One region of the Janthinobacterium sp. PSPC3-1 genome, then DNA from elsewhere that is predicted to be linked to it. Evidence: predicted binding sites of a transcription regulator. Region 1 holds the regulator's gene; each other region holds the start of a gene.
The links. The regulator HrcA, encoded in region 1, represses chaperone genes, less so after heat shock. The targets are predictions, from matches to a motif close to TTAGCACTCNNNNNNNNNGAGTGCTAA.

Region 1 (9,965 bases):
AGCCGTCCGAGCAGGACCCGCTGGTGACGGAAAAGCTGGTGCGCCTGGCCTTGCAGGCGGGTATTCCGGCCGGGGTGCTGAACGTGATCCATGGCGGCGAGGACGTGGTCAACGCGCTGTGCGACCATCCCGATATCAAGGCGATCTCGTTTGTCGGTTCGAGCAAGGTCGGCACCCATGTCTACCAGCGCGCCAGCCTCAATGGCAAGCGCGCGCAGTGCATGATGGGCGCCAAGAACCACGCCGTGGTGCTGCCGGACGCCAACAAGGAGCAGACCCTGAACCAGCTGCTGGGCGCCGGCTTTGGCGCGGCCGGCCAGCGTTGCATGGCGGCCTCGGTGGCCGTGCTGGTGGGCGAGGCGCGCGACTGGCTGCCGGAATTGTCCGCCAAGGCGCAGACCCTGACGGTGGGCGCCGGCAAGGACAATCCGGACCTCGGTCCCGTGATCTCGTGCGCGGCAAAAGAACGTGTATTCGGCCTGATCGCCAGGGGTGTCGACGAGGGCGCCACCCTGACCCTGGACGGGCGCGACGTAAAAGTCGATGGCTATCCGAACGGTAACTTTGTCGGCCCGACGATACTCTCTGGCGTGAAGCCCGGCATGGTCGTGTATGACCAGGAAATCTTCGGCCCGGTGCTGATCGTGGTCGAGGTCGACACGCTGGACGAAGCGATCGCCCTGGTGAACGCGAATCCCAACGGCAATGGCACGGCGCTGTTCACCCAGAGCGGCGCGGCCGCGCGCTACTTCCAGGAAGAAATCGACGTGGGGCAAGTCGGCATCAATGTGCCGATTCCCGTGCCTGTTCCCCTGTTCAGCTTTACCGGTTCGCGCGGCTCCAAGCTGGGCGACCTGGGGCCGTTCGGCAAGCAGGTGGTGCTGTTCTACACGCAGACGCAGACGATTACCCAGCGCTGGTTCACGGACTCGGCCTCGGTGGGCAAGGTCAATACCACCATCAGCCTCAAGTAAGGAGCGGCCATGGACTTTGAACTGAGCGACGAGCAGCGCGAGTTCCAGGACGCCGCGCGCGCGTTTGCCGCCGGCGAACTGGCGCCGCATGCGGCGCACTGGGACGCGGAGTCGATCTTTCCCGTCGAGACGATTGCGAAAGCCGGCGAGATGGGCTTTTGCGGCCTGTACACGCCGCAGCGCTGGGGCGGCCTGGGTTTGAGCCGCCAGGATGCGGCCATCGTCTTCGAGGAGCTGGCCGGCGGCTGCACCTCGACCACGGCCTATATCACCATCCACAATATGGCCACCTGGATGCTGTCGCGCTGGGGATCGGAAGCCTTGTGCGACTCGTGGGTGCCAGAGTTGGCCGCCGGCCGGAAACTGGCCAGCTATTGCCTGACGGAACCGCAGTCGGGGTCCGATGCGGCGTCCCTGCGCACCAAAGCCGTCAAGGATGGCGACCATTATGTGCTCGACGGCACGAAAGCGTTTATTTCCGGCGCCGGCCAGACGCACATGCTGATCGTCATGGCGAGAACAGGTGGCGAAGGCGCGGGCGGCATTTCGGCCTTTGCCGTGCCGGCCGACCTGCCCGGCATCGTGTACGGCAAGAAGGAAGAAAAAATGGGCTGGAACAGCCAGCCCACGCGCATTATCAGTTTTGACCAGGTGCGCGTGCCGGCAGCCAACCTGCTCGGCGCGGAAGGCGAAGGGTTCAGCATTGCCATGAAGGGCATCGACGGCGGGCGCATCAATATTGCCGTGTGCTCGGTGGGCACGGCGCAGGCCGCCTTGACGCGCGCCCAGGGTTACATGCAGGAGCGCAAGCAGTTCGGCCGCGAGCTGGCCCAGTTCCAGGCCCTGCAATTCAAGCTGGCCGACATGCTGACGGAACTGGTGGCGGCGCGCCAGATGGTGCGCCTGGCCGCCTGGAAACTCGACCAGCAAAGTCCGGACGCGTCCGCCTATTGCGCGATGGCCAAGCGCTTCGCCACCGATATCGGCTTCAATGTCTGCAATGAAGCGCTGCAGCTGCATGGCGGCTATGGTTATATACGCGAGTATCCGCTCGAGCGCCATGTGCGCGACACGCGGGTACACCAGATCCTGGAAGGGACCAATGAAATCATGCGCCTGATTATCGCGCGAGCGATCCTCAAGGATGGCGCCACGGAGACTTTACGATGACCAAGATTTACAGCAACTTAGTAGTGGAACGCCACGACCATGTGGTGCAGATCACCCTGGACAATCCACCGGCCCATACCTGGACCCTGGCCAGCCTGGGCGCGCTCAGGGAGCTGGTGGCCGACCTGAACGCCGACGACCAGGTGTACGCGCTGGTGATCACCGGTGGCGGCGCCAAGTTCTTTTCGGCCGGCGCCGATTTGAAACTGTTTGCCGACGGCGACAAGGACATGGCCTTCAATATGGCGGCCGCGTTTGGCGAGGCGTTCGAGGCGCTGTCGGCATTCCGTGGCGTCAGCATCGCCGCCATCAACGGTTACGCCATGGGCGGCGGACTCGAATGCGCGCTGGCCTGCGATATCCGCATCGCCGAAGAGCATGCGCAGATGGCCTTGCCGGAAGCGTCGGTGGGCTTGCTGCCCTGCGCGGGCGGCACGCAGATCCTGCCGTGGCTGGTCGGCGAAGGCTGGGCCAAGCGCATGATTTTATGTGGCGAGCGGGTGGACGCGGCCAAGGCCTTGTCGATTGGCCTGGTCGAGGAAGTCGTGCCGACCGGCAAAGCGTTGTCCACCGCGCTGGCGCTGGCGGCCAAGGTGGCGCGCCAGAGTCCGGGCAGCGTGGCGGCCTCCAAGTCGCTGATCCAGGGCGCGCGCAGCAAACCGTTGGCGCAGTCGCTGCCCGATGAACGCACCCTGTTCCTGGGCCTGTTCGAAACGCAGGACCAGAAGGAGGGCGTGCAGGCCTTTTTGGAAAAACGCACGGCGGAGTGGAAGAATGGTTGAGACTGTAAACATTGAAGAGCGCGCCTGCCCCGGCGGCATGAAGCTGGGCGTCATCACGCTCGACGCACCGAAGTCCCTGCATGCCCTGACCCTGGAGATGATACGCGCCATCGACGGCGCGCTGCTGCGCTGGGCGGATGACGCGCAGATTGCTTGCGTGGTGCTGCAGTCGTCGACCGACAAGGCCTTTTGTGCCGGCGGCGACGTGCGCAGCCTGCGCACGGCCGTGGTCGAGCAGCCTGGGGTGGTGCCGAACCCGCAGGCGCTGGCCTTCTTTGCCGAGGAGTACCGGCTCGACCACCGCATCCATACCTATGCGAAACCGCTGCTGGTGTGGGGCGGCGGCATCGTCATGGGTGGCGGCCTGGGCCTGATGGCGGGCGCCAGCCACCGGGTGGTAACGGAAAGCACGCGCATCGCCATGCCGGAAATTACCATCGGCCTGTTCCCCGACGTGGGCGGCAGCTGGTTCCTGGGCCGCATGCCGGGGCGCAGCGGCCTGTTCCTGGGGTTGACGGGCGCGCCGATGAATGCGGCCGATGCGCTGTTCGTCGGCTTGGGCGATTATTTCCTGCAGCAGGAGGCGCGCGCCCTGGTGCTCGATGCGCTGGCGCTGGCGCAATGGCAGCCTGAAGCGCAAGCGAATCACCAGCAGCTGGACCGCTTGCTGCGCGCCCTAGCGGCGCCCGCCTCGCTGCTGCCTGCCTCGCCGGTGCGCGCCAATTTCGACGCCATCGCCGCGCTGACGCAAGCACCGACCTTGCAAGAGGTGGTGGCGGCGATTGCCGCCTACGAGGGCGAGTCCGCCTGGCTGCAAAAAGCGGCCCACTCGCTGGTCAAGGGCGCGCCGAGTTCGGCCGCCCTGGTGTGGGCCATGCGCGAGCGCACACGGCACCTGAGCCTGGCGCAAGTATTTCAACTGGAACTGATCGTGGCGGTGCAGTGCTGCGCCCATCCCGACTTTGCCGAAGGCGTGCGCGCCTTGCTGATCGACAAGGACAATGCGCCGCAATGGCGCCCCGCCAGCTTGGGCGAACTGGACGACCGCTACCTGGACGGCTATTTCCAGGCGCCATGGGCACAGCATCCGCTGGCCGACCTGGCATAAGACAAACAAGAGGAGACACCATGCAACATATCGCCTTTATCGGCCTGGGCAACATGGGGGCGCCGATGGCGCGCAACCTGGTCGCGGCCGGCTTTCATGTATCGGTATTCGACCTGGCGCCGGAGGCCATGGCCTCGCTGGTCGCCGCCGGCGCCACGGCGGCGGTGTCCGCCAGTGCGGCGGTGCAGGCGGCCGACGCCGTCATTACCATGCTGCCGGCTAACAAACACGTGCAGGAGCTGTACCTTCTTGATGGTGGCGTGCTCGACTCGGCCAAGCCGGGCGCCCTGCTGATCGACTGCAGCACGATTGCCGCCGAGGTGGCGCGCCAGGTGGCGCAGGCGGCCAGCGCGCGCGGCTTTGCCATGCTGGACGCCCCCGTGTCCGGCGGCACGGCGGGGGCGCAAGCCGGTACGTTGACCTTTATCGTCGGCGGCGAAGCGGACGCCTTGCAGCGCGCCCGTCCGCTGCTGGAAAAGATGGGCAAGAATATTTTCCATGCGGGCGACGCTGGCGCGGGCCAGGTGGCGAAGATTTGCAACAACATGCTGCTGGGAATCTTGATGGCGGGCACGGCCGAAGCGCTGAACCTGGGCGTGGCGCACGGGCTCGATCCGTCCGTGCTGTCCGACATCATGGCCAAGAGTTCGGGCCGCAACTGGACCCTGGAAGTCTACAACCCGTGGCCGGGCGTGATGGACACGGCGCCCGCGTCACGCAATTACAGCGGCGGCTTCGGCACGGCCCTGATGCTGAAAGACCTGGGCCTGGCCCAGCAAGCCAGCCTGTCGGCCAGCGCGGCCACGCCCCTGGGTGGCCTGGTGCGCCAGTTGTACCAGCTGCATGCGCAGGCCGGCCATGGCGGCCAGGATTTTTCCAGCATCGTGCAACTGTTCCATGGCGCGCCGGGCAAGCCTGCCGCCGCTTGATTATTTTTGGGCAAAAAAAAGCCCGCTGGTAAAAGCGGGCTAAATCCAATTCTTGGAAGAGTTGGAGGAGACAGATGCAGTATGCTGCATCGCCACATATAACTCCAATTTATCTTTCAAATACCGAGTATACGAATTGGTGATATCTGATTGTGTGCCGGCCGATCAAGGCGTGGTGCAGACGATACGGACGCTCTCGACTTTTGCCTCGCCCATGATGCCGACGCCGGTCGACAGTCCGGTGGCGGGATTGGTCGCCACCGTGCAGGTCTGTCCGACCGGGCTGGTGATGACGCTGATGCCGTAGGAATTGCCATCGGCCACCGAATCGGGCATGACAAAGGTGGCCGTTGCCTTGGCCACCGTCAACTGGGCTGCAGTGCTGCCATTGCCCAGTACCAGGCCGTCCACCGTCTGGCCGGTGATGGTGCCGCCGACCGTATAGGCGTTTTGCTGGCAGCTGACAGCTGCCTGAATGCTGACATACAGGCCTGCCGAGCCGGTGCCGCCCGATACGCTGCAATTCATGTGCGCCGGCGGCGTTTTCACCGTGATGGTGTAGTTGGTGCCGTAGTCGATGCGCTTCGGGAACGTGAACGTGGTGGCGCCGACGGCCGGCGACACGGTGTCGCTGCCGTTGGCCAGCACCAGGCCAGCATTGCTCAGGCCCGAAATGGTGCCCGATACATCGTACGAGGCCTTGCCGCCGCAAGCCGCCAGGCCGACGGTCAGCAACAGCGCGGCGAGAGGGCGCAGGCAGGATGACTTCATGTATTTCTCCAAAAGGGTGTTCACGGATCGCACGGCTTACTTCGGTGCGCAGTTGAGTGCCAACGAGCTGACGGGGCCGGAGCCCATGACGCCAACGATATCGTGGCCGTCGGGGCTGGTCGAGCCCTGGAATTTGCAGGTCAGGCCGGCCGGCTGGCTGGAAATGGACAGGTTATAGGTGGAACCGTCGGCGACCGCCGGGAAGGTAAAGGTCAACGCTCCCTGCAGCGGGCTGATGCTGCCGCTGATGCCATTGACCAGGGTCAGGCCGCTGGCGTTCAGGCCGGTGATCGAGCCGCCCAGGGCATACGTGTCGGTAATGCAGGAGACATAGGCGGTCGAGACGGAATAACTGTTCGCCTTGCCGCTGCCATTGGTCATCGTGCAAGTCGCTCCCTTCGGTTGCTGCTTGATCTTGATATCGTAGCGGTCTTCGGACTTGATCAGGTTGACGAACACAAAGCTGCTGGCGCCCGCTGTCACGGGCAGCTCTTCGCCGCCATTTTGCAGAATCAGGCCGGTCTTGGCCAGGCCGATCACCGAACCGCTCAAATACATATTGCCGCCGCTGCCGCCGCAGGCTGCCAGTGTGGCAGCGCAAGCCGCCGCCAGCATCGAGCGCAGGTATACATTTTTCATACATTCTCCAAAACGAATTAGGTAGGGTAGCGCAACACGGACGCTGGCGCCGCATTGGAATGGCGCCTATTTTAGTCTATCTGGCAAGGCGATTGATCTTGCCTTGTATCACCCTGTAACAATTTTTCCCGCGCCAGCCCTGATTCGTCCGCATATGCGGCGCCAGCCGGCATGCCGCGCCCTGCGATCGGTGCGACAATAGGGCTTGCCTGTGCCCTGATAATGATTGCCGCCATGACCACTACCGCTGTCCACACCGTTGTTCCGCCGAAGGCCATCCTGTTCGATCTCGACGATACCTTGTGGCCGATCGCGCCCGTGATCGCCGCCGCCGAAACCCTGCTGCACGATTGGCTGGCCAGCCACGCGCCCCGGGTGGCGCAGCAGTTTTCCATCGAGGCGCTGCGCCGGCACCGGCTCGACATGCTCAATGCACAGCCGCACTATCACGGCAATCTGATCGAGTTGCGCCGCGCCGGCCTGCTGACGGCGTTCGCCGCGGCCGGTGAAGATCCGGCCCTGGTCGATGACGCCGTCAGGCAGTTCCTGGCCGCCCGCAACCGGGTCACGCCGTATGACGACGTCTTGCCCGGCCTGGCCTGGATGCAGCAGCGGCTGCTGGTCGGTTCGATCTCGAATGGCAATGCCGACCTTGAAATTATCGGCCTGGCGCAGCACTTTACAGTATCGATCGCCGCCAGCGAGTTTGGCGTGGCCAAGCCCGACGCGTCGATTTTCCTGGCCGGCTGCGAAGCACTGGGCGTGGCGCCGCACGAGGCCGTGTATGTGGGCGACGATCTGTATTTCGATGTAACGGGGGCGCAGGATGCGGGCATGCGGGCCGTCTGGATGAACCGGCGCGGCAGCGACGCCCACCTGGCGGCCGGCGTGCGGCCCGACGCCATCTGCGCCAACTTTGATGAATTGCTGCTCTGGCTGCAGGCGCAACTGGAAGATTGATCGCCGTTGCGCGGGCGAACGTGCATAATGGCTGCTGTTGCTGCAGCGCCGGCGTTCGCCTGTTGCATGCCAGCCTACTTGTATAACTGAAAACACCATGCAACTCGAACTTCGTGCCCAAACCCTGCTGAAAGCCCTGGTCGAGCGCTATATCGCCGACGGCCTGCCGGTCGGTTCGCGCGCCTTGTCGAAGATTTCCGGCCTCGACCTGTCGCCGGCCACCATCCGCAACATCATGGCCGACCTGGAAGAGCAGGGCTATGTGTCCAGCCCGCATACCTCGGCTGGCCGCATTCCCACGCCGCGCGGCTACCGCATCTTTGTCGACACCCTGCTGACGGTCCGGCATCTGGACGAGCACATGGTCGACTCGCGCCTGCGCCTGCAGACCCAGCAGCCGCAAAAAACCATCGCCAACGCCGCGCAGATGCTGTCCTCGCTGTCGCAGTTCGCCGGCGTGGTCCTGAGTCCGCGCCGTGAATCCGTGTTCCAGCAGATCGAATTCTTGCGCCTGTCCGAAAAACGCATCCTGCTGGTGATCGTCGGGCCGGGCGGCGACGTGCAGAACCGGCTGCTGCTGACGGAAGCGGACTATACGCCGTCGCAGCTGATCCAGTCGGCCAACTATATCAACCAGAATTATGGCGGCCTGTCGTTCGACGCCGTGCGCGTGCGCCTGCAGGGCGAGCTGCGCCAGTTGCGCGACGATATGGGCAGCCTGATGCAGGTGGCGGTCGAGGCGGGCAGCGAAGTGATGGCCGACCATAGCGACGACATGGTGATTTCGGGCGAGCGCAACCTGCTCAGCGTGAGCGATCTGTCATCGAACATGAGTTCGCTGCGTCAGCTCTTCGACATGTTCGAGCAGAAGACGGGGCTGATGCAATTGCTCGATGTGTCGAGCAAGGCCACCGGCGTGCAGATTTTTATCGGCGGCGAATCGAACCTGGTGCCGATGGACGAAATGAGCGTGGTGACGGCGCCGTATGAAGTCAACGGCAAGATCGTGGGAACGTTGGGAGTCATCGGACCGACCCGCATGGCCTACGAGCGGGTCATTCCGATTGTCGATATTACGGCCAAATTGCTCTCAAATGCATTGAGCCATCATTAAGGCCGTAGCAGCGTTGCGTCAGGCTGGCCGGTGCGGGCAGGCTGGCTTGATGCAGTTGCCATAGATGGCCAGCGCGTGTTCGGCAATCTTGAAGCCGCGCTCTTCAGCCACTTTCTGCTGGCGTATTTCGATCGACTCGTCGAAGAATTCTTCGACCCTGCCGCAATCGAGGCACACCAGGTGATCGTGGTGCGAGCCTTCATTGAGCTCGAAAATGGCCTTGCCCGTTTCAAAATGGTTGCGGTTAAGCAATCCAGCTTGTTCGAACTGGGTCAGGACACGGTAGACAGTTGCCAGGCCGACGTCCATATTGTCGGCCAGAAGAATTTTATAGACGTCTTCCGCCGTCAGGTGGCGTACCGGGCTACTCTGGAAGATATCGAGTATCTTCAGCCGTGGCAGGGTGGCTTTCAGGCCGCTTGCCTTGAGATCACTAGGATTGTTACTCATGTTTGTTGCTCGTATGTGGGTCAGGTGCTTTATCATATAGCGTTTTGTCGGCGAGTGCCAAAATAAGCATTTTTGGGTGGACCAGTCACTCCTGGCGTTTTGTTCATCAAATTGAGGTCATTTATGCGCGTCACACCGGCTGTATTGCCATCCTTGCGTCACCGTATTTCATTCCGAGCACCGGTCGTTGCAGGCCTGGTTTGCGTTGCGCTGATGGCGACCGGCTGTGCCAGCCGTGGCATCCTTGGTGAAAAACCGGCGATCACCCAGAAAGAAGGCAAGGAAGTCGTGCCCGACCAGGGCGCCCAGACCACGACAGTTACACCGCTGCAGAAATTCATGTGGTTTTTCTCGCCATATCGCCCGGACATTCAGCAAGGCAACTTTGTCTCCGAAGAGATGCTGGCCCAGCTGAAAGAAGGCATGACGCGCGACCAGGTGCGTTTTATCCTCGGTACGCCTTTGCTGGCCGACCTGTTCCACGCCGACCGCTGGGATTACCCGTTCCGCCTGGCCCGCGGTAGTGGCGAAACCACCAGCAGCCGCGTGGTCGTCTACTTTGACAAGGAAGGCAAGGTCGCGCGCTTCGAAGGCGGCAACCTGCCGACCGAAAAAGAATATATCGACCGCATCGCCGGCCCGTCGCCATTCGCCAAGCTGGCCAAGGCCGGTGCGCCGGCCGCCGTGGTGCCGTCGCCGGTGGCGCCGTCCGCCGTGCCGGCCAACCCGGACAATACGCCGGCGATGATCCCGGTGACCAAGCCCGTCGTGACGCCAGCCGCGACGCCGGCCGAGCCGGCACCTGCCCCCACCAAATAAGTTGCTGTACACATTAAAATGACTGAACTGAAAATTGCAATCGCCGGCGCCAGTGGCCGCATGGGCCATATCCTGATCGAAGCCGTCGGCAACGCGCCCGACGCCGTGCTGGCCGGCGCGCTCGGCCGTGCCGGTGCGCCATCGATCGGCCAGGATGCCGCCGCTTTCCTCGGCAAGCCGGCCGGCGTGGCGATCGAATCCGAGCTGGCCAAAGGCCTGGCCCATGCCGACTACCTGATCGACTTCACC
Region 2 (9,965 bases), on a different contig from region 1:
GGCTTGGTCCCGGTGTCGGACGGCGTCAGGCTGACCCGCAGGGGAATATTGTTGCCCAGCCCCTGGTTGCTCCACTGCCGGCGCTTGCCATCCTCTTCATCCTTCAGGGTGCGCACGGCCGCATTGAGCAGATCCTTCTTTTCCTGCGCGTTCAGCATGGCCACCGTGACGTCGGACAGGAAGGGCGGATAAGTGACGGGCGGCGCATCCTTGCCCTGGATATCCCAGCGTCCGCTGTTTTGCGAGCAGGTACGCCGGCTCAGGTCCTGCGTCTTGCCGCCGGCCGTGACGACGAATTTCAGGTCGCGGCACACATGCGCCTTCAGGCTGTGTTCGGTCATGCCGGAATTGCTGAAGCTGTAGACGGCTTGCATGGTGGCCGCCTTCGCGCTCGCGTTGTCCCATACATGCGCTTCCTGGTCGTCGTCATCCTTGTTCAAATCGTTGAACAGTTCATTCATCAGCGCCTCCTTGTCCTGCGGCGACAGGCTCACCACCGTCAGTTCGTCGAGAAAAGTTTGCGCGGTGGCATGGCCGGAACAGGCCAGGCTGAAGGCGGCGAAGGACAGGCAAAGGGCATGACGGGAAAACAAGCTGGGCATGATAGTGAAGTGTTTGATAAGCAATACTGATCATCTTAGCAAATTTGATCGCGATGCAATGTTTCCTGCGTGTACAGGAACAGCCCTGCCGCCCAGGCCATGCTAGAGTCGCATCCGCCGCTGACGCCCGGGAAGATGGCTTGCGCCAGCGCAAACCTCAGCCCGAATGCCACTTGCACGGATCGTGTATATATATGTTCCCCTTGAATAAGCCCCCTGCCGTCCCTATAATTAGCACTCGTTAGTAGAGAGTGCTAACAAACTCTTTCGTAGCAATCCTCATGACAGACCGATGCTTGCCAGCTTTCGGCAAGGAGTACGCGCGGTGGGCGACGCCGCAGCGCATTCCCGCCAGAGGCGGACAGGCACGGGACGATCGAGGTTTGCTTGATTCGTTGCATGCCGTTATTGATTCCTCGATACGGCGGTCGGTCGACAGCGGGCCTGGCACGATGCCGGGCTGGCCAGGATCGAGCAACACTTATCCATTGAACTTTAAGGAGTTTTGTATGAATCTGCGCCCATTGAACGATCGCGTCATCGTCAAACGCCTCGACCAGGAAACCAAGACTGCGTCCGGCCTCATCATTCCTGATGCAGCTGCTGAAAAACCGGATCAAGGCGAAGTCCTTGCCGTAGGCAATGGCAAGATTCTCGACGATGGCAAAGTCCGTCCTCTGGATGTCAAAGTAGGCGACCGCGTCCTGTTCGGCAAATACGCCGGCCAGACCGTCAAGGTCGATGGCCAGGAACTGATGGTCATGCGCGAAGAAGACATCATGGCGATCGTCGTTCAGTAATTCGTTTCCACGTTTTAAATAGATCTATTCCGAAATTTCTGGAGAATTGAACATGGCAGCTAAAGAAGTAGTATTCGGCGACGCAGCGCGCGCCAAGATGGTCGAAGGCGTGAACATTCTCGCCAACGCAGTCAAAGTGACCCTGGGCCCGAAAGGCCGCAACGTGGTCCTGGAGCGCTCGTTCGGCGCCCCTACCGTCACCAAGGATGGTGTATCGGTAGCGAAAGAAGTCGAACTCAAAGACAAGCTCATGAACATGGGCGCGCAAATGGTCAAGGAAGTTGCTTCCCGCACCAGCGACAACGCCGGCGACGGCACCACCACCGCGACCGTGCTGGCACAAGCCATCGTGCGCGAAGGCATGAAGTTCGTTGCCGCCGGCATGAACCCGATGGACCTGAAGCGCGGCATCGACAAGGCTGTCGCTGCAACGGTTGAAGAGCTGGCAAAAATCGCCCGTCCTTGCACCACCACCAAGGAAATCGCCCAGGTTGGCGCGATCTCGGCCAACTCGGACTACTCGATCGGCGAGCGTATCGCTGAAGCGATGGAAAAAGTCGGCAAAGAAGGCGTGATCACCGTGGAAGACGGCAAGTCGCTGAACGACGAGCTGGACATCGTGGAAGGCATGCAGTTCGACCGCGGCTACCTGTCGCCGTACTTCGTCAACAATCAAGAAAAGCAAGTTGCCATCCTGGACAATCCATTCGTCCTGCTGTGCGACAAGAAAATCTCGAACATCCGTGACCTGCTGCCGGTACTGGAACAAGTCGCCAAAGCTGGCCGTCCACTGCTGATCATCGCGGAAGACATCGAAGGCGAAGCACTGGCGACCCTGGTTGTGAACAACATCCGCGGCATCCTGAAAACGTGCGCAGTGAAAGCACCAGGCTTCGGCGACCGCCGCAAAGCCATGCTGGAAGACATCGCTGTCCTGACCGGTGGTCAAGTGATCGCCGAAGAAGTCGGCCTGACCCTAGAAAAAGTCACGCTGGAAGAGCTGGGCCAGGCCAAGCGCATCGAAGTGGGCAAGGAAAACACCATCGTCATCGACGGCGCCGGCGAAGCTGCCTCGATCGAAGCACGCGTGAAACAAGTGCGTGTGCAGATCGAAGAAGCGACCTCGGACTACGACCGTGAAAAACTGCAAGAGCGCGTGGCCAAACTGGCTGGCGGCGTTGCCGTGATCAAGGTTGGCGCAGCCACCGAAGTCGAAATGAAAGAGAAAAAAGCCCGCGTTGAAGATGCACTGCACGCGACCCGCGCTGCCGTCGAAGAAGGCATCGTGCCAGGCGGCGGCGTAGCCCTGCTGCGCGCACGCGCCAACATCACGGTCAAGGGCGACAATCCTGACCAGGACGCAGGTATCAAGATCGTCCTGCGCGCGATGGAAGAGCCACTGCGCATGATCGTGCAGAACGCCGGCGAAGAAGCGTCGGTCGTCGTGGCAGCCGTACTGGCTGGCTCGGGCAACTACGGCTACAACGCCGCCAACGGCACCTATGGCGACATGGTCGAAATGGGCGTGCTGGATCCAGCCAAAGTGACCCGTTCGGCGCTGCAAAACGCCGCTTCGATCGCTTCCCTGATGCTGACAACCGACTGCATGGTCTGCGAAATCGCTGACGACAAAGCAGGCGGCGGCATGGGCGGCGGCATGGGTGGCATGGGCGGCATGGGTGGCATGGACGGCATGATGTAACCCCTGCGGCCCGGCGCGCAGGCGACGGCGTCGCCGGGCCGCATCGCCGCATGATCACTGGCAGGCCAAAAGCTGCTCTTTTATCTGCGGCAACCCCGAGAGCCATCTTCCACGGAAGGTGGCTTTTTTTCGCCTCGTCAAAATGAAGCAAGGGCATGATCATGGCCGCGCCGCCAGCGCCGCGCTGACGATTTCCCATTCGGCCATCCAGGCCTCGGTATGCGCGCAGCGCAGCTTGAGCAGGCCTTGCATGCGAGCGTGAAGTGCCATCAGCGGATAGCCGATGACCGGTTCATGATGCGCGATGCGGTTGCGCAAGCCACGCAGTGCCTCCAGGTCGTCGTAGATTTTCTGCCGGCTGGCCGCGACCGTCAGCGGTAACGGAAGATGCGGAAACACAGCATGCATGTGCGCATTCCAGAGATGCTGGTCCTGACCTGCCGTAAACATCTTGCACCAGAATGCAAATTTCAATTCGGCAATGACCTTGCCGGTCGCCCCAAGCGGGATACCCTGCCTGGCCGATTGCAATTCGCCCTTGGCCCATGCGGCCAGCGAACGTTCAAATCCCGGATGCCAAGGCCAGTTGGCCCCATATTTCAGTTCAAGTGCATGGGCTGCCGCGTTGCGGATCACGACTTCGCAAATATGCAGCGTCGAAAAAAATGCACACGATACCAAGGCGTTCCAGACATAAATATCGAGCGCCGTCGCAGCTGGCCCGAAGCCTGCGGCATTGATATACGTGCCCATCCTTGTCGGCGAAATGGCGGCCGTGACGGCCGCAGTTTGTTGTGCTGACAATGCCATATAACGTCCACTTCAAAAGTGATGCGCTCTTTTCAAAACGGTATATAATGGATTTGCGTGTTCCGGGACTTGTTGGCGCAAGCCTCCCCCCGGAAACAAGAGAGTTAGAATGGCCCACTTCGGTGGGCCATTCGCGTTTATGGCCGCATGATGTTGGCTGATTCATGCTGCCCCTTTCGCAGCCTACTCCCTGTACTCGCCCCGTTCTTGGGGATACGCAAGAAGCCGCCAGCGCGATTGCCCGCGCCCCGGTTTTGCTTTAGCATGGCCGCCATCATCCACCTCTTGTTCGCCACCATGCCGCCACGCGCCTCGTCTTCCAAAACCGCCATTACCGCCGGCATCCTGGCCGGCCTGCTGGCCGCCGCACTGGGCGCTTATTATGTGTATCAGCCGCCGGCAAGCTCGACAGGGCCGGCGATGCAGGAGGCGCCCGCCGCACAGGCTGACGACAAAGCGGTCAATGCGCTGTTGGCGCTGCCGGAAATCCGCGCCTGGTCGGCGCATATCGAAAAAGCCTCGGGCGGGCGTTCACATGGCGCGGTGATGGAAACGGCGCCCGAACAGCGCCTGGTCGATGGCCAGACCTATTTTCAACTGAGCTTTTTTGAAAACGCGCCCGATGCGGCGCACCGCTGGGAGAGCTTTCTGGTCACGCCAGACGGCAAGCGCATCCTGGTGGAAGACACTGCCGAAGGGGAATTGCTGAGCCTGGAGCGCTGGCGCAAGGAAAGCGCGCCCATGAAACGCGTGCCGAACTAGGCTTTCGCCGGCACTACTTGGACCGCGCCACTGACGCGCGCCGCCCACCACACCGTCAGCAGCGACAGGCCCGCCGCGATCCAGCCATTGATGCCATAACCGCTGATATGGCCGGCCGCGTCGGTATGCAGGCTCAATCCGCCCAGCCAGGCCCCCAGGCCATTGCCCACGCTTTGCAGCGCCGAATTGGCGCTCAGGAACGCGCCGCGCTGCTGCGGCGCGGGGATGGTCGTCAGCAGCGCCTGCAACGGAATGGTGCGCCCTGAAACAAACACCATAAACAGCGGAAACACCAGCATCAGCGCCAGCAGCGGCAGTTGCGGCAAATGCGTGATCAACAGCATCGGCACGATGGAGAACAGGGCCATCCAGCGGTAGACCGTCTGCTTGCCGGCCCGGTCGGCCCAGCGCCCGACCATGCGCGCCGTCACCAGCGTGGCGCAGCCGCCCGCCAGGTACACCCAAGTCACGTCCAGCGGCGCCAGGCCCTGGTTACCCACCAGCACCGGCGAAATGAACGGGATCAGCAGCATGCCGGCCGCCATGTTGACCACCGATAAGGCAAACGCCTGCACATGGCGCGGCTCGCGCAACAGCGCCAGCAGGTTCGGCAGCACTTCGCGCAGCGGCGCCGGAACGCTGGCCAGATGCGCCGTCAACGAGGGCAGTACGCGCGCCGCGCCCAGCCAGATCAGCAGCGACAGCAGCACCAGCAGGAAGAACGGCGAGGCCCAGCCGAAATGCGCGGCCAGCACCACGCCGATCGGCACGCCACCGATGGCCGCCATGGCAAACGAAGTCATCACCACGCCGGTGGCCGCGCCGCGCCGCTCGGCCGGAATCACGTCGCCGATAATGGCCATGGTGATGGCGCCCAGCACGCCGCCGGTCAGGCCGGCGAATGCGCGCGACCACAGCAGCACATGAAAGTTCGGCGCCAGCGCGCACGCCAGGTTCGATACGGTAAACAGGCAGAACATGGCCAGCAGCAGGCGCTTGCGGTCAAAGCGGTCGATATAGGTGGCGGCCAGCAAGCCCGATAGGCCGGCGCACCAGGCATAGGCCGAGACGGCGCCCGACACGGCGGCCGGGCCAATCTTGAAAGCCTGCATCAGCTGCGGCGCCAGCGGCATCATCACCATGAAATCCATGATCACCGTGAATTGCGTCAGCGCCAGCAGCCACAACATCCAGCGTTCGCGCGCCGGGCTCAAGACGGCGACAGGGAGAGACGTCATGCCAGGATCCAGATATATCATAAAAGATATATCTTGGAGAAACAGCGAGCCCAGCGCAAGGTTTACTTTCCCGCCGCAACATCCGATACTCGGCGCATGCCATCCTTCCATCGCCTTGTCCGCCCGCTCACTGCCGATGACGCGCCCGCCTACCGCGCGCTGCGCCTGGCCGGCATCGCCGAACTGCCGGCCGCCTTTTGCACCACGCATGCGCTGGAAAGCAGCGTGCCGATGGCACAGATGCGCCAGCGCCTGCTGCCCACTTCAAACCAAATAATATTTGGCATTTTTGATGATGCGCAATTGATCGCCATGGCGGGCCTGCGCCGGGAAGCGATCGCGGTGGTGCACGACAAGGCCAGCCTGTGGGGCGTGTATGTGGCGCCACAGGCGCGCGGCCAGGGACTGGGCCGGCAGCTGGTGCAGGCGGCCATCGACCATGCCTGCGCCATCCCGGAGCTGGCCACCGTGCGGCTGGCCGTGGCGCAGGACAACCAGGCGGCGTTGACCTTGTATCTGGCGTGCGGTTTCGCGCTCGATGGCGCCGCGCCGCAGGACGGCATGCTGCACCTGCAATTGCGGCTGCCGCGCCCTGCCATGCCTGCCGCGAAAGTGCCACAAAGTAGTGTCTTTCTGAAAATCAAACCCTTACGAATCCCTGCGAAATAGGGCTGAAGCCGTTTTTTCTGTTGCCAGCAAACGCGGCAGGCCTTAGCATCGCGGCTTACAAAAAAACTACCTGGGAGAGCCAATGTCAACGGCCGAGACACAAACCGCCACCGGCAAGATGCCGCGGCAGATTCCGTACATTATCGCCAACGAAGGCTGCGAGCGTTTCAGCTTTTATGGCATGCGCAATATTCTGACGCCGTTTCTGATCAGCACCTTGCTGCTGATGATACCGATCGACCAGCGTACGGGCGAAGCCAAGCATGTGTTCCATACGTTTGTCATCGGCGTGTATTTCTTCCCGCTGCTGGGCGGCTGGCTGGCCGACCGTTTTTTTGGCAAGTACAACACCATCTTCTGGCTCAGCCTCGTCTATTGCGCCGGCCATGCCTGCCTGGCCATCTTTGAAAGCAGCGTCAACGGCTTCTATTTCGGCCTGTTCCTGATCGCCTTCGGCTCGGGCGGCATCAAGCCGCTGGTGGCCTCGTTTGTCGGCGACCAGTTCGACCAGACCAACAAGCACAAGGCCAAGCTGGTGTTCGACCTGTTCTACTGGATCATCAACTTCGGCTCTTTCTTCGCGTCCTTGCTGATGCCGATGTTCCTGCGCGACTACGGTCCGTCGATCGCCTTCGGCATTCCCGGCATCATGATGCTGGCCGCCACCGTCGTCTTCTGGATGGGTGCCAAGAAATACGTGCACGTGCCGCCGGCGCCGCCGAATCCCGATTCGTTCACCCGCGTCGCCCGCACCGCCCTGCTGGCCCGTGTCGAAGGCGGTTCGCGCCCCGGCCTGTATGTCGCCTATGTCGGCGTGATCGGCGCCCTGTATGCGTTCTACAGCATCCCTGAATGGGGCTTCGTGATCTCGGCCTGTACCGCGCTGGTATTGCTGCTGGCTTTCGGCAGCATCGGCACGGCGATGCAGCTGGAACGCGCACGCGGCATCCACCCGGACGAAGCCGTCGAAGGCGTGCGCGCCGTGCTGCGCATCCTCGTCATCTTTGCGCTGGTCACGCCGTTCTTCTCGCTGTTCGACCAGAAAGCCTCGACCTGGATCGTGCAGGCCAACACCATGGAAAAACCGAGCTGGTTCCTGCCGGCGCAAATGCAGGCGCTGAACCCGATGCTGGTGATGCTGCTGATCCCGTTCAACAACCTGGTGCTGTACCCGATGCTGAACCGCTTCGGCCTGGAAGCGACGGCCCTGCGCCGCATGACGGCCGGCATCGGCTTTTCCTCGCTGGCCTGGATCGTCATCGGCCTGCTGCAACTGGCCCTGGACAGCGGCAGCGCCGTCTCCATCATGTGGCAGATCCTGCCGTATGCGCTGCTGACCTTCGGCGAAGTGCTGGTCTCGGCCACCGGCCTGGAATTTGCCTACAGCCAGGCGCCCGTGTCGATGAAGGGCGCCATCATGAGCTTCTGGAACCTGTCGACCACGGTGGGCAACCTGTGGGTGCTGATCGTCAACCGCAGCGTGATGAACGAAGGCGTGATCGGCAAGATCGCCGAGAGCGGCATCAGCGTCACGGCCTTCCAGATGTTCTTCTTTGCCGCCTTTGCCGCGGTGGCCATGCTGGCCTTCGGCCTGTATGCGAAGCGCTACAAGATGGTCGACAACTACCGCCAGGCGGTGGTGCCGGGCAAGGCGTAATCAAGCACGCAAGCCCTTGAAATGAAAAGGCGCCCTTCCGGGCGCCTTTTTTTACGTCGTCACCGTCGGCGCATCGCGCCCCGTACGCTGCCTGATCTGGGCCAGCTGCTCGGCAATCGCGATCAGCCCGGCCAGCGCCTGCTGGGTCGGAATGTCGTGCTGGGCAACATCGGCTTCATAGCGCTCCAGGTACAGCCGCAGGGTGGCGCCCTGGGTGCCGGTGCCGGACAGGCGCAGCACGATGCGCGAGCCGTCCGTCATGATGATGCGCAGGCCCTGCTTGTGCGAGACGGACCCGTCGACCGGGTCGGTATAGCTGAAGTCGTCGGCCAGGGCCACCGTGTACTCGCCCAGCTGTTGGCCCGGCAAGGCGGCCAGCTGGGTGCGCACGGCGTCCATCAGTCCGGCGGCGGCGGCGCTGTCGATATCCTCGTAGTCGTGGCGCGAATAGTAGTTGCGGCCATACGTGGCCCAGTGCGCGCGCACGATCTGTTCCACCGATTGCTGTTTCGCGGCCAGCAGGTTGAGCCAGAACAGCACGGCCCACAACCCGTCTTTTTCGCGCACATGGTTCGAGCCGGTGCCGTAGCTTTCTTCGCCACACAACGTGGCCATGCCGGCGTCGAGCAGGTTGCCGAAGAACTTCCAGCCGGTCGGCGTTTCAAAGCTGGGGATGCCCAGCGCGGCGGCCACACGGTCGGCCGCGCCCGAGGTCGGCATCGAACGGGCGATGCCCTTCAAGCCGGCGCGGTAGCCGGGCGCCACGGTGGCGTGCGCGGCCAGGATGGCCAGGCTGTCGGACGGCGTGACGTCGAAGCGCCGGCCGACGATCATGTTGCGGTCGCCATCGCCGTCCGAGGCGGCGCCAAAGTCGGGCGCGTCGTCCTGCGACATGCGTGCGATCAGTTCGTGTGCATTGACCGGATTCGGGTCCGGGTGGCCGCCGCCGAAGTCTTCCAGGGGCAGGCCATTGATGACGCTGCCCTTCGGTGCGCCCAGCATGCCTTCCAGGATGGCGGTGGCGTACGGGCCGGAGACGGCGTGCATGCCGTCAAAGCAGATGCGCAGGCCGCCCGCGAACAGGGCGCGGATGGCGTCGAAGTCGAACAGTTCCTGCATCAGTTCGGCGTAGTCCGCCACAGGATCGATGACTTCGACCACCATCTGCTCGATGCGCACTTCGCCCAGCGTATCGAGGTCGATGTCGGCCGCGTCGCTGATGCGGTATTCCGTGAGTTCTTTCGTGCGCGCAAAGATGGCGTCGGTGATTTTTTCGGGCGCCGGGCCGCCATTGGCGATGTTGTACTTGATACCGAAGTCACCGTCCGGGCCGCCCGGATTATGGCTGGCCGACAAAATCAGGCCGCCGCTGGCGCCGCGCTTGCGGATCACGCAGCTGACTGCCGGCGTCGACAGGATGCCGCCCTGGCCCAGCAGCACGCGCGCGTAGCCGTGCGCGGCCGCCATGCGCAGCACCGTCTGGATCGCGGTGCGGTTGTAATAGCGGCCATCGCCGCCCAGCACCAGGGTTTGCCCGTGGCAGTCGCCCAGGGTATCGAACACGCTCTGCACGAAATTTTCCAGGTATTTCGGTTCGCTGAATACGCCCACTTTCTTGCGCAGGCCCGAGGTGCCCGGCTGCTGGCCGGCGATCGGTGCCGTATTGATCAGTTGAATAGCCATCTTGCCTCCTTAATAACCGGTGATGGTAGCGCATGCGGAGAA
Region 3 (9,965 bases), on a different contig from region 1:
CCAAGCTGTACCGCCATAACGGCGAATGGAAAATGCACGCGATCGGCGAAAACGGCAATGGCCGCACTTTTGACGACCTGATGCCGCAGATCACCGTGCATTTATAAGGAGCAGTACGCAGCGGGCGGGGGACGGACCGGATACCGGCTTCTGTCCGCTGCTCTTGATTGAAGGAGAGTATGTCGTGATGCGATTGCTGATAGCCTTGCTACTTCCGTGTCTCACGTTTTTCATGTTGCGCCGCCCACTGGCCGGCGCCACCACCCTGGTCATGCAGTGCACTGTGATCGGCTGGGTGCCGGCGGCCCTGTGGGCCCTGTATACGGTGAACCAGCATAAAACGGAGCGCGAACTGGAAGGCGCATTAAGCCGCAGCTACTTACGCAGGCGCAGCCGGGTGATCTGATCCCGGATTCGCTTGACTATCCTCGCAGATAAGCCCGCACAAGCATGTGCGGGCTTTTTTGTTTTGCGTGCTGGCCAGCACAATTGCTACTCATCGCTCTTGGCAGGACTATTTTCCTCTTGCATCGTTTCCGGATCGTTGGAATTTTCCGCGATCGCGGCTGCAAGTTCCGGCGAGAATTGCTCAATTTTACTTTCCGGAGCGATAGCCAGGTAAGCAATCAACATGACGCTTGCCAGAAAGCTGATGACTACGACGCTTATTGTGATGCTGACGCCCCACAGTGACCACTTTCTCTGTACGCGATTGAAGTGTTCAACACTGTCCCAGCGACCATTCTTCCACGCCATTTCGCGGCCCTTGATACCGAGCCAGATGGCGATGCCGATACCAAGATAGGGTACCAGTGCAAGCAGTCCTATCCAGGTACGATTGCCGATCGCCCAGATCCAGTTCAGCAGGAAGGCACCCCAGCTCCAGCCGGCGATACCGGCGGGCAGGGCGACGCCTGGGGTGCAACTGGCGCCGCAGTTGGTGCAAAATTGCGCATTTCCTTCTGGCAGTTGGGTACCGCATGCGGCGCAAAACATGGTGGCTCCTTCAATTGTCAACGGTGGTGGGTAGCTGGCATTGTTCTACCCGGCGCCACTTCTTGTCTTGATTGCAGACAAGATAATCGTTGCTTCAAGAAAAGGAAAAAACGCTACATGCTTGCCTGGCAGGCCAGCATCGCCGCGTTATAACTTGCGTGCACCAGCATCGGCGCCAGCAGCGAGCCGCTCTTCTCATAGGTCCAGCCCGTGCACAGACCCAGCACGAATACCGGCAGCATCGAGGCCGGCGGATGCATGATGGCAAAGACCAGTGAGCTGGTCACGATGGCCTGCCAGGCTGGCAGCGAGCGGCGCAGTCCGCCTTGCAGCAGGCCACGGAAAATGAATTCCTCGCACAGCGGGGCGGCCAGCACCGCCAGCGCGCTCAGCCACAGCCAGCTCCACTTGCCATCGAGCAGGGGTGAGACGGGAGGGGCAAGGCCATAGGCGTGCAGCAACATGGTAGAGCCGACGCCGAATACGGCGGCCAGCGCCGCGCTGCCCAGCGCGAGGCGCCACGTTGAGTGCCCTTGGAATATGCGCGGCACGCCGGCCGCCTTGCTGCGCCAGTAGACCAGGCGTGCCGCTATATAGGTCAGCACGCCAGCGATGCCGAAGGCCAGGGTGGCCTGTTGCATCGTCGTGTGACCTTTTCCCGGAAGTATCAGCAAGACCAGCACTTGTGCCGCGAAAAACAGCATCGCGGCCATCAGGCCGTCGGCGCCCGAGACACGCGCCGGCGGCAAGGCGGCCGGGTCCAGCAGATACGGCACTGCGTCACGCGCCTTTTGCCATAGCGCCACCGCCAGCGCGCCCGTGAGCACCACGAACACCAGCTGCTGCAGCACGCTGCCGGCCGCCAGCGCGGCGATATACAAACCCGTCAGCAGCAGGTACAGATACATGTATGCGGGGCGCATTTTTGCTGCCGCTTCGGTGGCCAGCGGGTCGCTGGCAAACACGCCCAGCGCCACGCCGATCACCGCATACAGGGGAATGCCGGCCAGCGCCAGCAGCATCAGGCCCGCCATGTCCCAGCGCCAGGCCGGCATCCATGCCAGCGCCACGCCGAACATGATGAGGGGATAGAGCATCGCCAGCACAGCCCACAGCCGGGCCTTTTCGCGCAAGGCCTGTTCCACGCCGGCGGGGAAGGTGTACAGCAGCCACAGCGCGCCGCCTTCCTTGTTCAGGTTCTGGAAGGCCGACATCATCAGGGTATAGGTGCCGAGAAAAAACCCGGTCGACGCCACCAGGGCCGGACTGTCGAGCAGTTCGCGCACATCGTGCAGGCGACCGGTGAAGACCACCTGGCCACCCAGTATCAGCAGGGGCAGCAACATGGTTTGCACCAGGAAATTGCGGTCGCGTCCGAGCAGGGTCAGTTCGCGCCGCTGGATCACGCTGCCGATCTGCCAGCGGCCGGGCGGGACCGGCACGGGCTTGTTGCCCGCCTTGCGCACGCCGGCGCGCTGGCCTGAGCCGACCACGCCGTGACGCAACTGGCGGCGCAAGATCGCCATGCCCAGCGCCAGCAAGACGATCGACTGCGCCAGCAAGGCGCCAGCCGCCAGCAGGGCGGTACCGGTATCTTGCGCATTGAGCATGGTCACCACCAGGCCGGGCGGCATCCAGGCGCTCCAGGCCGGCATGGCGGCGGCCCAGGCAAACGCAAAGCCATCCTTGCCCATGCCGAACGACATGCCGGCATACATGGGGGCCAGCGACACGATGGAAATCATCGCCTGCAAATTGCCCAGCTTCGATGGCGCCAGCGACAGGCGCAGGCCCGTGTCGACCAGGGTGCGCAGCATGGCGGCCAGCAAGAGCAGCGCCAGGCTGACGGCCAGCGCCAGCAGCGGCGAGAGCCAGCCATGGCCCGAATACCAGGCAACCATGGTAGTGGTGGGCAGCACGGCCAGCAGGCCGGCCGGATTGACCACGCTGCGCTCGAACACGCGCGCCCACAGCAGGGTAGTTACCGGAGCGGGCAGGGTGACCAGCCATTCCAGGTCCCAGTCGGGGCGCGCCAGGTCGCCGGTACCCAGCGGCACCAGCACGCTGACCAGCCACAGCAAGGCCAACTGAAACGTCAGGCCGGCCAGCAGCACCGCGCTGAACGGTGTGGTGCTCAAGTGTGCGATCACGGCCGGCATGGCGTGATGCAGGCCGCAAGCGGCCACGGCGTCGAGCTGGCAGTGCAGATTGAGCACGCTGTTGCGGGCCATGTGCCCAAACGAAAACAGCATGGGCGCCATCAGCAAGACGCCCACGAGCCAGCGGCCGCGCCGTTTGCCCGGCGTGGCCGCGCGGCTCTTGCCGCCTTGAGCGCGCTGGAACAGCAAGGCTGAACCGCTGAGGTTGAGCAGGCGCTGCAGGCGCAAACGGATCAGCAGCCAGATCGCCCGCAAGGTCGAGGGCGGGGCCATCATGCGGTGCTGTCCGCAGCGCTCGCCTCATCGGTCAGCTGCAGGAAAATATCCTCCAGGCTGCCGGCGCTGGCCAGTTGCTGGCGGATCTCGTCCAAGCTGCCAGTGGCCGCCAGCGCGCCACGGTGGATGATGGCGACCCGGCTGCACAGCTTTTGCGCCATGTCGAGCAAGTGGGTCGAGACAAAGATGGTGGTGCCAGCGGCGGCGATGCGCAGCAAACGCTCCTGCACGTCGCGCGAGGCGCGTGGATCGAGGCCGTTGATCGGCTCGTCCAGCACCAGCACGGCCGGCTCATGGATCAGCGCGCAGGCCAGGCCCAGTTTTTTCTTCATGCCCAGCGAGTAATTCACGGCGAAATCCTCGCTCGCTTCGTCGAGCCCGAATTCCGTCAATAATCGTGCAGCGCGCGCGGCGGCCTCCGTACGCGGAAAGCCATGCATTTCGGCGACGAATTGCAATATTTCTCGTCCGCGCAGGTAGTCGTAGAAGATCGGATTGTCGGGCAAATACCCCACCTTGCGCTTGACGGCCGCGCCATCGCGGTGGCAATCGAGGCCGTCGATCAGCACGCGCCCGCCGCTCGGCACCAGAATGCCCATCAGCATGCGGATGGTGGTGGTCTTGCCGGCGCCGTTCGGCCCCAGGAAACCGAAGACTTCGCCGCGCTCCACCTGCAGGGTCAGTGGCTTGACGGCGTCGAAACTGCCGTAGCGTTTGGAGAGTGCCTGGAACTCGATCATGGTGCGCCTTGCCAATCAACTCAATGCACGATGATAACGCCCCGCTCAGCTGGCGCCAAATGCGGCCAGCAAACGCTGCTGGCCAGCGGCCGTGACCTTCAGCGCACGGCTGTCGAGTTCGCGTTCGGCCCAGCCCTGGCGCAGCGCCAGTTGCAGCACGGCCGCACCGAGCGCGCCACCGAGATGAAAACGCCGCTCGCTCCAGTCCAGGCAGGCGCAGGCGAAGCGCCGGCGCTGGCCGGCCAGCGCCGCCGTGTCGACGCCGAGCGCCGCCATGCCGATCTCGCCCGCTACGCTCAATCGGTAGTTGCCGTCGTCGCCGCGCAACCAGTCCTGCGCCAGCAGCTGGTCGTGCAGAATGACCGCCACCGTGCCGGCCATATGGTCGTAGCAGGTGCGGGCATGGCGCAGGCGGTCCGGCGTGGACGGCGTAAACACGGAACGCGGCAAACCGGCCACCACCAGCAGCGCCTCGAGCGCTTGCGCCACCTCGCCGCTGGCCAGGCGGTAATAGCGGTGCTTGCCCTGCGCCACCATCGACAGCAAGCCGTCCTTGCACAAGCGCGTCAGGTGGGCGCTGGCGGTCGAGGCGCCCACCTCGGCCAGCACGGATAGTTCCGTGGCCGTGCGCGCATGGCCGTCGAGCAGGCTGCACAGCATGCGCGCGCGGGCCGGTTCGGCAATCGCGCCGGCCAGTTGCGCCAGGCCGGCGTCGGCAGTGCTCAGATTGACATCCATGATTCGTCCCCGGGCGAAGTGTTGAAGCGAAAGGACCAGCATACTCGCCTCCATTCATCAACGCAACGGAGTTGCCATGTTCCCCCACGATCCCGACCATATGCTGGCCGCCGTCACGCACGCCGCGCCTTTTGATTACTACCGCCGTCTGGCCGAAGGGCCACCCTTGCGCTTCGACGCCGGGCTGGACTGCTGGCTGGCGGCCGGCAGCGGCGTACCCGCCGTGCTGGAGCACCCTGACCTGCGCGTGCGGCCAGCCGGGCAGCCGGTGCCCTTGCACCTGATCGGTACTGCTTGCGGCGCGATTTTTGCCGAGCTGGTGCGCATGAATGACGGCGCGCGCCATGCAGGTCCCAAGCGCTTGCTGATGCAGCGACTGGCAGCGGTGGACCTGGTGCGACTGCATGACGATACGGCGCGTCTTGCCCGCGCCCATCAGCCTGGCAGCGCCGCGCAATTGAACCAGCTGATGTTTGATCTGCCGCTGTTTGCCGTGGCGCAGTTGCTGGGCTTTGCGCCGGCCGATTTCGCGCACATCGCGCGCTGGACCCAGGAGCTTGTCGCCGCGCTGCCCGTGGGCGCCGACCGCGCCACCATCGCGCGCGCCGAGCGGGCGGCCAGCGGTTTGCAGGCGGCGTTCGCCTGCTTGCTGCCTGACGCTGACGCCAGTCAAAGGGCCAACCTGATCGGCTTGCTGACGCAGACCTGCGAGGCGACGGCGGGTTTGCTGGGCAACAGCGTGCTGGCGCTGCGCACCGGGGCGCCCACGCTGGCGATCCACAATACGCGCCGCTTTGCCGCCTGTGACGTCGAGCTGGAAGGCGTGACGATACGCCAGGATCAACTGATCGTGGTGCTGCTGGCCGGCGAAGGGCTGGGCTTTGGCCACGGCGTGCACCTGTGTCCGGGGCAGGCGGTGGCGCAAACGATCGTCGCGGCGATATTGGCGGCCTGGTCCGGTGCGCTGGGGCGCTTGCCGCTGGACTGGCATTACCGCGCCTCGCCGAATGCGCGTATTCCTGTGTTTGCTGCAGCGGAGGCCGCGTGATCGCCGTGATCTTCGAGGTATGGCCCAGCGCGCAGGGGCGCGCGGATTACCTGGCGCTGGCGGCGGCGCTGCGGCCCTTGCTGGACGAGGTCGACGGCTTTATTTCCATCGAACGTTTCAGCAGCCTCAGCGATCCCGACAAATTGCTGTCACTCTCGTTTTTTCGCGATGAGGCGGCGCTGGCGCGGTGGCGGCAGCTCGAAGCGCACCGCGCGGCGCAGGCCGCAGGCAGGCACGGTGTATTCGACGATTACCGGCTGCGCATCGCCGGCGTGGTACGCGACTATGGCATGCGGGACCGGGTGCAGGCGCCGTCGGACAGCCGTTGCCGCCACGACCCTAGTGCTTGAGCGTGCCTTGCGTGATCTTGACCTTGACGCGGTAGGTGGGAATCGCCGCATCGACGGGCGGCGGCGTGGCCGGATCGACGTCGAGCAAAGTGAAGGTCAGGTGATTGATGGTGATGGAACTGGCGCCATTCGGCATCGAATCGGACAATACCAGGTCGGTGGCGCCGGCGCTATGGAGCAGGGTAAAGCTGTAACTGACATAACCTTTCCACACGCACACGGCGCCGGCGCGGCAGCGGCTGTCGTTGACACGGTCGAGTTTCAAGGTGTCGGTGGCGGTGATGGCGACCTGCTCGCCGGGCGACAGCACATGGATCACGCTGCGTGGCGTATTGCGCGCGTCGCCGGTGCTGGTGGCGGCGCCGCAGCCGGCCAGCAGGGCCACGCTCAGCCACAGGGGCAGCAGGAAGGTGGGGAGGCGGTGATACGGATGATGCATATGGTTCCTTTCAGATGGCGTCCTTGCTTGTAGCCTTCACGGATAAGATGGGTTGATCATAACAAGATGATATTTTCGCGGCGCGCGACTGGCGCGGCCTTGATATGAGGCAATGCCGGCCGCTAACGGTGGCGATCGCGTAGAATGGCTGTTTTGAAAATCAGGAAACAACCATGAAAAAAACCGCCCTGGCGAAAAGCGATGCCAAGAAGTTGATGGGAAAGATGAATGTTCCCGGCGCCGGCGCCTTCGGCAAGGAAGCGGTGGTCGTCGACCGCCGCGAACAGCGCAAACGCGACCAGGCGCTGGGCCTGGTGCCGTTCGCCGTCAAGCTCAACAGCGAGCTGGTGTTGCAGCTGCAAACCCTGGCCAAGGAGCGTGGCGCGGACTTGAACGAACTCGTGGCCGAGGTGCTTGCCAAAGGCCTGGCAGCCTGATGGTGGCAAACCATTAAAATCAAAAGGCGCCATGAGGCGCCTTTTTACTGCGTGCTGCCTATCACTTAGACGTACGCGGCCAGCGCGCCCTTCATTTTTTTCAGCGCCGCCACTTCGATCTGGCGAATGCGCTCGGCCGATACGCCGAACTCTTCAGCCAGCGCGTGCAGGGTGGCGCCGGAGCCGTCGTCGTTGGCCAGCCAGCGCGCTTCGACGATGCGGCGCGAGCGGGCGTCCAGCTTGCCCAGCGCCGTTTCCAGGCCTTCCGATTGCAAGCGCGTCACCTGTTCCGCTTCCAGTACCTTGGTCGGCTCGCTTTGCTCCGACGACAGGTAGGCGATCGGCGAAAACTTGTCGTCTTCATCGTCGGTCGGCGATTCCAGCGCGATGTCGCGGCCGCTCAAGCGCGTTTCCATTTCGATCACTTCTTCGCGTTTCACGTCCAGCAGCTTGGCCAGCGCATCGATCTGCTTCGGCGTCATCGCGTCCAGGCCGGTCTTGTGGCTGCGCAGGTTGAAGAACAGCTTGCGCTGCGCCTTCGTCGTCGCCACTTTGACCAGGCGCCAGTTTTTCAGGATGTACTCATGCATCTCGGCTTTCACCCAGTGCATGGCGTACGACACCAGGCGCACGCCCTGGTCCGGGTCGAAACGCTTGACGGCTTTCATCAGGCCGATATTGCCTTCCTGAATCAGGTCGGCATGCGGCAGGCCATAGCCCAGGTAGCCGCGGGCGATCGACACCACCAGGCGCAAGTGCGACAGCACCAGTTCCTGCGCGGCGGCCAGGTCATTTTTTTCGCGCAAGCGCGTCGCCAGCGAGATTTCTTCATCGTGGGTCAACATGGGCAGACGGTTCACGGCCGAAATATAGGCGTCGATATTGCCCAGGTTGCCGGTGAACCCAAGGTTCAGCGCATTATTTTTGGTGGGAACCAATGCGGACATCGTAGTCATGTTTACTCCTCGTAGTCTTGCTTGTTCCATACGGCCCTGCCACGCGGCAGGGACCAGTTTCATTCTTTTTACTGTATCCGGTCTTGCGGTTTGCAGCGCGCGGCGCCATCTTCATCTGGCGACCCTGGCCTCGCTGCTCACTGGTTTGACATATATTAGCACTCTCTGGTGGAGAGTGCCAATCAGCTCATCCAATCACTCCGATAGCCAAAATACTATGACGTTCGAAAGGCTGATGGTGTCTGGGTAATGCAGTCTTGCATGGGGGACGGCGCCAGTGTGCGCCGATTGTGGCTGACTTGAAAGTGCTGCACAGTAGCCCATGGCAACTATGGCAGAACTGCATATCATTCCCTATGGCAATGTCAATATTCTACGCAGGCTAACTGAAGTGAGCCTTAAGAATACTTGTCAAAAATCAAGGGTATTGCAGGAGGAGGGCATGGGACGGCACCAGAGGCACCGTCCCGTGTGGCGTCAGTTGACTCGCGCCAGGTGGCGCTGCACGCACAGGAAGGCGCCGATCAGGCCCAGGCCGGCGCTGACGGCCAAGAGGCCCGCCATCGGCAGCGGCGCCAGCGGCGTCATCTGGAATTCGGAGGCATACAGGCGCGCAAATTCGGCAATCGCGGTATTGAGCGGTTGCAGCGCCAGCGCCACGGCACCCAGGGCCAGCGCGCCGGCGCACAGGCCCAGCAGGGCGCCCGTGTAATAGAACGGGCGATGGATAAAGGTGTCGGTGGCGCCGATCAGTTTCGAGATGCTGATCTCGTCGCGCTGCGTCATCACCTGCAGGCGGATGGTATTGAACACCACCGCGATCACGGCCACGCCGAGGGTAATGGCCAGCAGCAGCAGCACCAGGCGCAGCACGCCCAGCAGCGCGGCCAGACGCTTGACCCAGGCCGAATCGACTTGTGCCGATTCCACACCGGGCAGCTGGCGCAGCAGTTCGGCCACCGCATCGACATCCTGCGCTTCGGTGGCGGTATTGAAGGCGTTCAGTTTCAGTACGTAACTGTCGGGCAGCGGATTGTCGCCCAGGGTGTTGAGCACGTCAGCCAGGCCGCTCTTGCTTTTTAGCGACTCGAGCGCGTCTTCGCGCGGAATAAAGACGATTTTCGCTTTCGGGTCGTGCACGATCTTGCGCATCTCGCCGGCCAGGCCGCTCGCCTGTTCGCGTGGCGTATCGATTTTCATGAACACGCTGATTTCCGGATCGACCGACATCTGCTCGGACATCGGGCGCACATTGTCGAGCATGGTCAGGCCGGCAAACGGCAGCGACAGGGCAATCGCCACCACCAGCACGTTGAGCAGGAAGCCGCCGGGCGACTTGCGCAAATGAATCAGCGCCGAACCGAGCGCAAAGCGGTGTTGGCGGAACCAGCCTCTCATGCGTCTTCTCCCTGTATATCGTCGGCATCGGGCTTGGGTGCAAAATCGGGGTCGGGCGTGGCGAACACGGGTGCCTCGGTGGCCTTGTCGATGGCCACCAGCTGGCCGTTTTTCAGGTGGATCACGCGGGCGGCCGCGTCGAGCATCTGTTCGTCGTGGCTGGAAATGAGGCAGGTCACGCCCACCGAGTGAAACGCTTTCAGGGCCTCGAGCACCTTGTTGGCGCTGGCGCGGTCCAGGTTGGCGGTCGGCTCGTCGGCCAGGATGATCTGCGGACGGTTGACGATGGCGCGCGCGATCGACACGCGCTGCTGCTCGCCGCCGGACAGCGACAGCGGCCGCGCCAGCGCGCGGTCGAGCAGGCCGACCTTGTCGAGCGCGCGGCGGGCGCGCTGTTCGGCCGCCGCCTTGTGCGCACCGACCACCAG

Region 2: the regulator HrcA is predicted to act here: its motif matches at 834-860, upstream of groES (co-chaperone GroES).
Region 3: the regulator HrcA is predicted to act here: its motif matches at 8,295-8,321, upstream of rpoH (RNA polymerase sigma factor RpoH).

The regions. Positions count from the first base shown of each region.
Region 1 is NZ_JAFCTQ010000025.1:1,153-11,117, reverse strand. It holds gene ACP7B7_RS22170 (CoA-acylating methylmalonate-semialdehyde dehydrogenase) at 1-974, shown strand, start outside; gene ACP7B7_RS22165 (acyl-CoA dehydrogenase family protein) at 984-2,144, shown strand; gene ACP7B7_RS22160 (enoyl-CoA hydratase) at 2,141-2,926, shown strand; gene ACP7B7_RS22155 (enoyl-CoA hydratase/isomerase family protein) at 2,919-4,034, shown strand; gene mmsB (3-hydroxyisobutyrate dehydrogenase) at 4,055-4,963, shown strand; gene ACP7B7_RS22145 (hypothetical protein) at 5,129-5,734, opposite strand; gene ACP7B7_RS22140 (hypothetical protein) at 5,771-6,373, opposite strand; gene ACP7B7_RS22135 (HAD family hydrolase) at 6,608-7,333, shown strand; gene hrcA (heat-inducible transcriptional repressor HrcA) at 7,431-8,447, shown strand; gene fur (ferric iron uptake transcriptional regulator) at 8,466-8,897, opposite strand; gene bamE (outer membrane protein assembly factor BamE domain-containing protein) at 9,021-9,716, shown strand; gene dapB (4-hydroxy-tetrahydrodipicolinate reductase) at 9,735-9,965, shown strand, end outside.
Region 2 is NZ_JAFCTQ010000019.1:60,550-70,514, reverse strand. It holds gene ACP7B7_RS19315 (hypothetical protein) at 1-593, opposite strand, end outside; gene groES (co-chaperone GroES) at 1,112-1,402, shown strand; gene groL (chaperonin GroEL) at 1,455-3,104, shown strand; gene ACP7B7_RS19300 (hypothetical protein) at 3,264-3,914, opposite strand; gene ACP7B7_RS19295 (hypothetical protein) at 4,179-4,676, shown strand; gene ACP7B7_RS19290 (MFS transporter) at 4,673-5,914, opposite strand; gene ACP7B7_RS19285 (GNAT family N-acetyltransferase) at 6,011-6,583, shown strand; gene ACP7B7_RS19280 (oligopeptide:H+ symporter) at 6,666-8,240, shown strand; gene ACP7B7_RS19275 (alpha-D-glucose phosphate-specific phosphoglucomutase) at 8,292-9,923, opposite strand.
Region 3 is NZ_JAFCTQ010000008.1:57,140-67,104, reverse strand. It holds gene ACP7B7_RS11000 (TerD family protein) at 1-107, shown strand, start outside; gene ACP7B7_RS10995 (YqaE/Pmp3 family membrane protein) at 188-406, shown strand; gene ACP7B7_RS10990 (zinc ribbon domain-containing protein) at 493-996, opposite strand; gene ACP7B7_RS10985 (CPBP family glutamic-type intramembrane protease) at 1,110-3,431, opposite strand; gene ACP7B7_RS10980 (ABC transporter ATP-binding protein) at 3,428-4,171, opposite strand; gene ACP7B7_RS10975 (ArsR/SmtB family transcription factor) at 4,217-4,909, opposite strand; gene ACP7B7_RS10970 (cytochrome P450) at 4,986-5,957, shown strand; gene ACP7B7_RS10965 (antibiotic biosynthesis monooxygenase family protein) at 5,954-6,307, shown strand; gene ACP7B7_RS10960 (hypothetical protein) at 6,297-6,746, opposite strand; gene ACP7B7_RS10955 (hypothetical protein) at 6,920-7,183, shown strand; gene rpoH (RNA polymerase sigma factor RpoH) at 7,249-8,139, opposite strand; gene ftsX (permease-like cell division protein FtsX) at 8,617-9,537, opposite strand; gene ACP7B7_RS10940 (cell division ATP-binding protein FtsE) at 9,534-9,965, opposite strand, start outside.